3 regions of the Tardiphaga sp. 285_C5_N1_2 genome follow, and region 3 is predicted to be linked to each of the others. Evidence: riboswitches for the same ligand, from Rfam matches in the RefSeq annotation. Region 3 holds a riboswitch; each other region holds the start of a gene.
What was found. A riboswitch is a leader RNA that binds a small molecule or an ion and turns the genes downstream of it on or off. The one in region 3 is predicted to bind cobalamin.

Region 1 (3,464 bases), 4.3 Mb from region 3:
CTCGGCGAAGAACGCGTATTGATTGGCGACGCTCTTGAAGCCGGGAGTGGTCGGGTCCGGGCTGCTGAACAGGCCGGGATCGAAATTATACGGATTGACCGACGAGGACCCGCTAAACGGTGAATTGTTGGTATGCTTGAAGTCGATGCGGTTGACGTCGAAGCCTGCCACGAACGTATTGACCATTCCGAACAGATGGCCCTCGAAGGTGGCGTCCATGCGGTCGCCTATCTGCTGCTGCTGGTGGAAGATCTCGAGATAATCGCCGCGATCGATCAGGCCGGTGCCGGAGTTGAAGCCGTAGATCTCGACCTCCTTCCAGTGGCGCTTCGCATACATATAATAGAGCGTGTTGCGCAGGGTGATGCCGTCACTGATCTGCCACTCGGTCTTTACCTGGCTCCAGCTGTCCTGATAGCGAATGTTGCTGTCGCTGACATTGTAGTTCTTGAAGCGGATCGCCTCATTGAGCTGGCCATTGATCAGCGGCGTGCCGAAATATTTTGACGGATGGCGGTCGCCATAGTCGGTGGAGAGCGTCCAGGTGATGTCCTCGGTCTGCTTGATCTGCACGGCAGCGTGCAGCGCGATGTTCGAGGTGTTGTCGCGATCGACCCAGCCATCGGACGCGTTGCCGGTGACGGCGATGCGATAGGCGACGTCCTTGCTGACCGGGCCGCCGCTATCGAGGGCGATACGGCGCGTCATGTTGCTGTCGAGCGAGATTTCAGCCTGGTTGCGCGGCACCCAGAGCGGCAGTTTTGAAATCACGTTGATAGCGCCGCCGATGGCGCCTTCGCCGTACATGACGGAGGCCGGGCCGCGCAGGACTTCGATCTTCTCGGCGGTCCAGGTGTCGAAGGGGAAGTTCACCGTTCCGGAGCCGACATAGAGGCGCGTGCCGTCATAAAGCGAAGTAACGGACCCACTGCCGGCGAAGCCGCGGGTGCTGAAAGCGATGCCGCCATTGCCGGGTTCGCCGATGGCCGTGAAGCCGGTGGCGTTCTGCGTGACGGCGTCGACCACGTTCTGCTGGCCGCGTTCGGCCATGGTTTCTGCCGATATCACCTCTACGCTGGCCGGCGTCTGCAGGCGCGTCAGGCCAAGGCGGCTCCCCGTCGATGTCGTGCCGGTGAGGTTGAGCGTCGGCGCTGCGAAGACGGGGCCTGTCGGCGTGGCAACCGGCGCGCCGGTATTGGCGGCGACATTGCGCTGCTGGCGTGAGCGTGCAGCGCGCGATGCATTGCCGTTCGTGGTGCGGCGCGCGCGTTGAGGTGTCGCTGACGGCTGAACGACAACAGGATCGAGCGTCTGGCTCGACTGTGTGGTTTGCGACCAGCTTTCGCTCGGACACAACAAGTAGGAGAGAGCAACAGAATAAAGAAAGGGAGTATGTCGCTTCAATGCGACGGGAGAAACGGAGGTCATGAACAGGACTCGCGGTTACGTGGCACGTCACCGCAAACCAAGTCGCCCCGCCCAAACAGGCAGTGTGACTTCCACCAGGACACCCCGCCCAATGTGCTCGCGTGTGACCACGACTGGCGGCAGGTCTCCTGGCTCGCGGGTCAATGCCTGTCGCCGCCTTCCCAGGTGAACACCCAGTGGCTCTTGGCGCAGGCTCGCCGCTTACAGTTGCGGGGGCAGCCGCGGAATCGGGGGATCCCCCTCACCGCATTCCCTTTTGATCCCCGAAGGGAACCGTCGCGTTCACGTTAAGGTGAAATTTCCAAATGTGTCAATCAAGCTGCCAGCCATTCGCAACTTGCTTTGGCGGGTGTTGATATTGCGCATCACCTGTCATCGCAGCGTCAAGTGTTCTGCCTAGCACCACGGGTGCCAGAGCCAGGATCAGGAGTTCGCCATGGCGCTACGTATCTCCCGCCGTCGTTTTCTCGCGCACTCAGCCGCAGTAGGCGCAAGCTTCCTGGCTATGCCTTACCTCAGCCGCGCGGCGGATCGCCCGGTCGTGTCGCATGGCGTGCAGTCCGGCGATGTCGGGACGAGCAGCGGCATGATCTGGTCGCGCGCGGATCGGCCGGCGCAGATGATGGTGGAAGTCGCCACTACCGAATCCTTCAGCAATGCGCGCATGTTGCCGGCTATCACGGCGCTGCCCGAGAGCGATTTCACGGCGAAGCTGCTGCTCGATAATCTGCCGGCCGGGCAGGATATCTTCTACCGCGTCAAATTCCGCGATCTCTCGCATACCGAGATCGTCGGCGAGCCGGTGATCGGTCGCTTCCGCACCGCGCCAGCGGATCGCCGCGATGTGTCCTTTGTTTGGGGCGGCGATGTCGCCGGACAGGGCTGGGGAATCAATGCCGAGGATGGCGGCATGGTCACCTATGCCACCATGCGCAACCACAACCCGGATTTCCTGATCCATTCCGGCGATACGATCTACGCCGATGGTCCGATCCTGCCTGAAACGAAACTGCCTGACGGCACGATCTGGAAGAACACCATCACGGTGCCGGAGAAGGCGAAGGTCGCCGAAACGCTCGATGAATTCCGCGCCGCGCACAAATACAATCTGCTCGACGACAATGTTCGCGCCTTCAATGCGCAGGTGCCGATCTTCGGCCAGTGGGACGATCATGAAGTCACCAACAACTGGTCGCTCTCGAAGCAGTTGCCGTCGTCTTACAAGGAGCGCGACATCACGCTGCTGGCTGCGCGCGGCGCCCGTGCCTTTCACGAGATGTATCCGATCTCGGTCAATCCGGCCGAACCCGGCCGCGTCTATCGCACGCTCAATTACGGCCCGCATCTCGATGTCTTCATGCTGGACGAGCGCAGCTATCGCGGGCCCAACGGCCCGAACCTGCAGGAGAGCTATGGTCCCGATGCGTATTTCATCGGTCCGGAGCAGATGGCCTGGCTGAAGCGCGCATTGATGGCCTCGAAGGCGACCTGGAAGGTCATCGCCTCGGATATGCCGATCGGCCTCGTCGTCTATGACAACGCCGCCGACAAAACCGGGTCTGAGGCCATCGCGCAGGGCGACGGACCAGTGCGGGGCCGCGAGCTGGAAATCGCCGATATCCTGCGCTTCATCAAATCGGCCGGTATCCGCAACACGGTCTGGCTGACCGCCGACGTGCATTACACGGCGGCGCATTACTACAATCCGGAAAAGGCGCAGTTTCAGGATTTCGAGCCGTTCTGGGAGTTCGTTTCGGGCCCGTTTCACGCCGGAACCTTCGGCCCGGCGGCGCTCGACAATACCTTCGGTCCCGAGGTCCGTTTCGTGAAGGCGCCGGGGCCCGATAAGCAGAATTTGCCCCCGTCGGCCGGCATGCAGTTCTTCGGTCACGTCAAAATCGACGGCCAAAGCGGCCAAATGACCGTTACCTTGCGGGATCGGGCCGATATGGCCCTTTGGGCCACGGTTCTGGACCCGAAATTGGGCTAACCATTTGGCAGATTCGCATTGTTTTTCGGCGATTTCCCCCTATATT
Region 2 (3,464 bases), 3.4 Mb from region 3:
CAGGCCGTTCCAGTCGAGCGTGGTCGAGCGATCCATCTGCACGCCGCCGCGTGCCTCCGCGAGTATCTCGATGGAGTCGATCGGCAGGATGCCGCGGCTCCACAGCGATCCCTCAAAGGACGGATAGCGGCCGCGCTCGGCGGCGAGATCCACCGATGCCGAGATGGAATGGAAGGCAATCGCTTCCATGCTGGTGTCGGCAAACGCCACGGCCGCATCCGACGCCATCGCGATACCCTGCGCCTGCAGTGCATCCTGAAAGCCCATCAGACCCAGACCCACCGGACGATGCTTGAGGTTCGAGCGGCGCGCTTCCGGGATGGTGTAGAAATTGATGTCGATGACATTGTCGAGCATCCGCATCGCCGTGGTCACGGTGCGCTTGAGCTGCGCGTGGTCGAGACCATCCTTGCCTATATGATTGAGCAGGTTGACCGAGCCGAGATTGCAGACCGCCACTTCGTCGTCCGAGGTGTTCAGCGTGATCTCGGTACAAAGGTTCGATGAGTGAATCACGCCGGCATGCTGCTGCGGCGAGCGCAGATTGCACGGGTCCTTGAAGGTGATCCAGGGATGGCCGGTCTCGAACACCATGGTCAGCATGCGGCGCCACAGGTCAGTTGCGCGCACTTTCTTGAACACGCGGATCTCTCCACGCGCGGCCTTTTCTTCGTAAGCCGCGTAACGCTCCGCGAATGGCTTGCCATAGAGATCATGCAGTTCCGGCGTCTCGTCGGGCGAGAACAGCGTCCATTCGCCATCGGCCTCGACGCGCTGCATGAACAGGTCTGGCACCCAATTGGCGGTGTTCATATCGTGGGTGCGGCGGCGGTCGTCGCCGGTGTTCTTGCGGAGATCGAGAAACTCCTCGATGTCGATGTGCCAGGTCTCGAGATAGGCGCAGACTGCGCCCTTGCGCTTGCCGCCCTGATTGACGGCGATGGCCGTATCGTTGGCGACCTTCAGGAACGGCACCACGCCCTGGCTCTCGCCATTGGTGCCCTTGATGTGGGCGCCGAGGCCGCGCACACGCGTCCAGTCATTGCCGAGACCGCCGGAATATTTCGCCAGCAGCGCATTGTCCTTCACCGACTTGAAGATGCCGTCGAGATCGTCCGCGACCGTGGTGAGGAAGCAAGATGACAGTTGCGGGCGCTGGGTGCCGGAATTGAACAGCGTCGGCGTCGAGGCCATGAAGTCGAACGACGACAACAGATTGTAGAATTCGATGGCGCGGGCTTCGCGGTCGATCTCGCGCAGCGCGAGGCCCATGGCAACGCGCATGAAGAAGGCCTGCGGCAGTTCGATGCGATTGCCCTGCACATGCAGGAAGTAGCGGTCATAGAGCGTCTGCAATCCCAGGAACTGGAACTGAAGGTCCCCTTCCGGCTTCAGCGCTGCCGAGATTCGCTTGAGATCGAAGCGCGCGAGTTCGGGATCGAGCAGCTCGGCCGCAATGCCGGTCTTGATATAGGCGCCGAAATATTCGGCGTAGCGCGTGGTCATGTCAGCCTGCGACGCGTGGGTCGGGCTGCCATGAACGAAGGACAGGACTTCCGTGCGCAGTTTGTCGAGCAGCAGGCGGGCGCTGACAAAGGTGTAGTTCGGCTCCTGCTCCACCAACGTGCGCGCGGCCATGATGCCAGCCAGTGCCAGCTCATCCAGCGTGATGCCGTCATAGAGATTGCGGCGGGTTTCCTCGAGCACCGGGGCGGCATCGACGCCGTCAAGGCCGGCGCAGGCCTCGTTGACGATCAGCGCCAGACGCGCCGAATCGAGCGGGGCGCGGGTGCCGTTGGCGAGCATGACATGCAGCACCGGTGCGGTGGAAACCAGCGCCGGCTTCGCCGCCAGTTCCTCCGCGCGGGTGCGAGCGCGCTCCTCGCGGTACAGCACATAGGCGCGGGCCACCTTGTGGTGCTCGCTGCGCATCAGCGCCAGTTCGACCTGATCCTGGACGTCCTCGATATGGAAGGTGCGGCCTTCACCGACGCGGCGAGTCAGCGCCGCCACGACTTCGCCGGTCAGCTGTTCCACCGCCTCATGGACGCGGCGCGACGCCGCTGCCGTGTGGCCCTCGACGGCCAGAAAGGCCTTGGTCATCGCGACAGAAATCTTGCTGCCGTCGAAGGGCGACACCGTGCCGTTGCGCCGGATGATCTGCATCGAGGGTTCGCGCGCAGGCGCAGCGAGCGTTTCCGGCGAGAGTTGAATCAGCGGCGCATGAGCCGCATCGCGGCCGTTGGACAGAGCGGAAGAGGAAGTAGGCATCGGCAAGACCCCGTGTGATGCGTGTAGCAATGGGGGCTGGGGCCGAAAGGACGCTGCAAAATACACGGCGGAGATCCGCCGGCATTGCCTGCAAGCGACCGCTGGGACACCCCGCCCATGGACGTTCTGGTGTCGCGGCAGGTCTCCTGGCTCGCAGGTCAATGTCTGTTTTCAGCCTTCCCGATGCTTGCGCATCAGTGACTTCAATCGAAACAGACTCACTGCTTACAGTTGCGGGGGCAGCGCCGGCATATGACGCAAAACAGCGTCTTTACCGGCTTCCCTCTTAGCCACCAAGTCTTGCGACAGGGCGGACCGTGACGTCTACATTTGGTGTGACCCGCGGTGAAGTGTCAAGCGGGCATTGGCGCCGAACGCAACAAATTCGGTAGGGCTGTTGGTTCAGTGGACAACCGCTTGCGTGGCGGAAACCGCGGGGTCGTTGGCGGTTTCTGCACGATGCGATTCGTTGCCGCCGAGCACCGCGAAGCGCAGAACATCGTGATCAACCGATGGAGGATGCGATGCGCGACCTGATGACGACCACTGAAAGGATCAACTTCAGCGCTTTCGTAGAGCGAGCCGGTGCGCTCACGGCGTTCGAGACGAGGGATCAGATCGCCCGGCGCCGCCTCGACGAGATGCTGAACGAAGCGCTGATGGACAGCTTTCCTGCGAGCGATCCGATTTCTTCGCTGCAACTCGCCTGAGCAGAATCAGACCGCGCGAAAGCTGGCCCGATACTGGCTGGGCGTCAGGCCCAGCCGTCGCACGAAGACCTGACGCATATGTTCGGCGGTGGTGAAACCGGATTCATAGGCCACGACCTTGAGCGGCAGATCGCTGCCTTCGAGGCGGTTGCGTGCCGTGTCGATCCGGGCGCCCTCGACAAAATCTGCCGGCGTCATTTTGGTCTCGAGCTTGAACACCCGCGCGAAGGTGCGCGCGCTCATGCCCGCCACATCGGCCAGTTCATCCACGCTGTGTGCGTCACGCAGATGCGCCATCACATGGGCATGGACTCGCGCGATAGGCGAGTCCGGCTCGGCCGGCGGTACCAGATACGGACTGAATTGCGACTGGCCACCCTGGCGCTGCGCCACCACGACCAGACGCTTGGCCACAGCCAACGCAACGTCCGCGCCATGATCTTCCTGGACCAGCGCGAGACCCAGATCGATGCCTGCGGTGAC
Region 3 (3,464 bases):
ACTCCGCCACCAAATGGATCGGCGGCCACGGCATCGCTATCGGCGGCGTGATCGTCGATGGCGGCCGCTTCGACTGGCACGCCTCCGGCAAATTCCCGCAACTCACCGAACCCTATGCCGGCTATCACGGCATCGTTTTCGACGAGCAATTCGGCACTGCCGCCTTCATCATGCGCGCCCGCACGGAAGGATTGCGCGATTTCGGCGCCTGTCTCTCGCCGACCAATGCGTTCCAGCTTCTGCAAGGCGTCGAGACACTGGGCATTCGCATGGAGCGCCATATGGCCAATACACATGCGGTGCTCGCAGCGCTCACGGCCAACAAGGCCGTCGACTGGGTGCTGCATCCGTCGCTGGAGAACCATCCGGATTACGAACTCGCGAAACGCCTGCTGCCGCGCGGCGCCGGCTCCATCGTCTCCTTCGGCATCAAGGGCGGCCGCAATGCCGGTCGCAAATTCATTGAGGCACTGCAGCTGACCAGCCATCTCGCCAATGTCGGCGACGCCAAGACACTGGTCATTCATCCCGGAAGCACCACGCATCAGCAGATGGATGCCGAACAGCTCAAGGCCGCCGGCATCGGCGAGGAGCTGATCCGCCTCTCAGTCGGCATCGAAGCCGCCGATGACATCATCGATGACCTCGCGCAGGCGCTGCGCATCTCGCAGAAGGGCTGAGCGATGCAACTCACCGTCAACGGTCACGAGACCTATATCGCGAATGGCGGCCGCACGTTCGATCCATCGCTCCCGGTCGTCGTGATGATCCACGGCGCCGGCTTCGATCACTCGACGTGGGCGCTGCATACGCGCTGGTTCGCGCATCATGGCTTCGCCGTACTGGCGCCGGATCTGCCCGGCCATGGTCGCTCACAAGGTGAAGCGCTCACGACCATCGCCGATCTCGCAGACTGGACCGCAGCATTGATCGAGGCAGCGGGCACAAAGACTGCGCGGCTGATCGGCCATTCCATGGGCTCGCTGATTGCGCTGGAGACCGCAGCGCGGCATCCCCGTAAAGTCACGCGCCTCGACCTGATGGGCACGGCAGGGACGATGACCGTCGGCCCGGATCTGTTGAAGGATGCCGAAGCCAATCAGCACTCCGCCATCGACATGGTGTCAATCTGGGGGCTCGGCTTTCGCGCCGAACTCGGCGGCAGTCTCGCGCCGGGGTTGTGGATGCATAGCGGCGCGCAGCGCGTGCTGGAAGCCACGAAGCCGGGCGTGCTGTTCGCCGATCTCAACGCCTGCAATACATACCAGAATGCGCTGACTGCTGCGGCCCAGCTCGAAATCCCGGTCACGCTCATCCTCGGCGAGCGGGACATGATGACTCCCGCCAAGGCTGGCAAGACCCTGGCCGCCGCCTTGAAAAACGCCCGCACGGTGATTCTGCCGGGCACTGGCCACATGATGATGGTCGAGCGCCCCGACGACGTGCTCGCCGCGCTACAGCACGAGCAATAGAGTCCACAACGCGGCGATGGCTGTTGCACCGCGCGGCGCGCTGTGCTTCCTGTCTGTCGTTATCGGTGCCTCCGCGAGGAGGTGAAACGGGAATGCGGTGCGGGGAAATATCCCCTATGCCGCGGCTGCCCCCGCAACTGTAAGCGGCCATTCCAGGTCCACAAAGCCACTGAATTTGCATCGCAGATTCGGGAAGGCGGACCGGGAGACCACCGCGAGCCAGGAGACCGGCCGGTAACGAGTTTCACACTCGTTCGACGGTGGGTCGACGGAAGGGGTTAAATGACTATCCGGAATTTGGCCGCAGGCACTGCGGCCGTTGTTGTTCTGTCCTGCTCTCACAGTGCTGCGCATGCGCAGTCCAGTGCCGAGCAGCTCTCCGAAATCGTAGTGACGGCGGACAGAGCACCCGAACAACTCAATCGCACTGGCAGTTCGATCAGCGTCGTGTCAGGCGAGACCATTGCGACCAGCAATCCCGGCTCTCTGGTCGATGCGCTGCGCACCGTGCCCGGTCTCGACATCACCGAAACCGGCGGCCCTGGCGGCACCACCAATGTCCGCCTGCGCGGCGGCAACACCGGCCAGACGCTGGTGATGATCGACGGCATCCGCGTCAATGATCCCACGGCGGCGTCCGGCGATTTCGAATTCGCCATGTTCACGCCTTCGGCGATGGAGCGCATCGAAGTCCTGAAGGGCCCGCAGAGCGCACTCTATGGATCAGACGCCATGGGCGGCGTGATTAATATCATTACCAAGAAGGGCTCGGGCCCTGCGCAAGTTAACGTACGCACCGAAGCCGGCAGCTATGGCACTGTCATGACGCAGGGATCGCTGACCGGCTCCAACGGTCCGTGGTCCTACGCTTTCACAGGTGGCGGTCAGCATTCGAACGGTTTCTCGCGCTTCGGCTATCGCATCCCTCAGTTTGAAGCGCTGTACCCCAATCTCGAACGCGACGGCTTTGATCGCGTCGGCGGATCGGCCAGGATCGGCTACGATGCCGGCGAAGGCATCCGGCTGGAATCCGGCTTCGTGTCATCCTTCACGCGAGCCGCCTATGACGGCACTTTCAGTCCGACGTCGAGAGCCGTGCAGCTTCCCGACACGCCTTCAAATGTCACGCGCCTGCTGCAAACCGTTTACGGCCGCGTCTCACTGGATTCATTCGGCGGCATTCTCACGCATAATGTCACCGTGTCGAACACGCATACCGAGCGTTCGAACTATGACGTAACCTATCGCACCAACATGCTGCCGCAGAACACCACGACCAATATTCTCGACTACAATGGTGACAGCCTCGGCGCAGAATATCAGGCAAACCTGAAGCTCGGCGCATTTGGCTCGCTGATCTACGGCGCCAAGACGCAGAGCGAGACAGCCAAGACCTACACGACCGCCATCCTGCCGATACCGGCCGCTATCACACCCGCGCTGGCGAAACGCCAGGATACCAATTCGGTCTTCGCGCTGTGGTCGGTCCCCGTAGGCGAACGTCTCAACATCACATTGGGCGGCCGCGTGGACGACGTCGTGGATGTCGGGCGCTTCGAGACATGGCGTGCCACGGCCGCCTATACGATTGCAGAAACCGGCACCAAGTTCCACACCAGCGCAGGTACCGGCGCCAAGGCACCGACACTGTTCCAGCTGTATTCAACGGCAAACGGCACGCCGACGCTCAGCCCGGAGCAAAGCTTCGGCTACGACGCCGGCGTCGATCAGAGCCTTTTCAATGGCCGCGTGGTGGTCTCGCTGACGGGCTTCTCGAACGACTACAGCAATCTGATCAACTTCGTGACGCCGACGGGAAGCCCCGGTTCGTGTCCCGTTGCCCAAACCACAGGCTGCTACATCAACGTCGCACGCGCCGAAACGAATGGTCTCGAAGTTGGCGCCAATGTGGACGTTATTCCGGGCCTGATGAAGTTCAACGCAGCCTACACCTACCTGCACGCGCAAGATCTCGGCAATGATACAGTGCTG

Region 1: it holds a riboswitch for cobalamin, as region 3 does, so the genes downstream of both, AB7951_RS26885 (TonB-dependent receptor) here and AB7951_RS06320 (TonB-dependent receptor domain-containing protein) in region 3, are expected to answer to the same signal.
Region 2: it holds a riboswitch for cobalamin, as region 3 does, so the genes downstream of both, AB7951_RS22525 (ribonucleoside-diphosphate reductase subunit alpha) here and AB7951_RS06320 (TonB-dependent receptor domain-containing protein) in region 3, are expected to answer to the same signal.

The regions. Positions count from the first base shown of each region.
Region 1 covers NZ_CP197241.1:5,686,127-5,689,590, reverse strand. The annotation lists gene AB7951_RS26885 (TonB-dependent receptor) at 1-1,428, opposite strand, end outside; cobalamin riboswitch at 1,530-1,719, opposite strand; gene AB7951_RS26880 (alkaline phosphatase D family protein) at 1,865-3,418, shown strand.
Region 2 covers NZ_CP197241.1:4,759,392-4,762,855, forward strand. The annotation lists gene AB7951_RS22525 (ribonucleoside-diphosphate reductase subunit alpha) at 1-2,271, opposite strand, end outside; cobalamin riboswitch at 2,391-2,606, opposite strand; gene AB7951_RS22530 (hypothetical protein) at 2,796-2,981, shown strand; gene AB7951_RS22535 (GlxA family transcriptional regulator) at 2,988-3,464, opposite strand, start outside.
Region 3 covers NZ_CP197241.1:1,343,183-1,346,646, reverse strand. The annotation lists gene AB7951_RS06330 (O-acetylhomoserine aminocarboxypropyltransferase) at 1-680, shown strand, start outside; gene AB7951_RS06325 (alpha/beta fold hydrolase) at 684-1,472, shown strand; cobalamin riboswitch at 1,519-1,722, shown strand; gene AB7951_RS06320 (TonB-dependent receptor domain-containing protein) at 1,755-3,464, shown strand, end outside.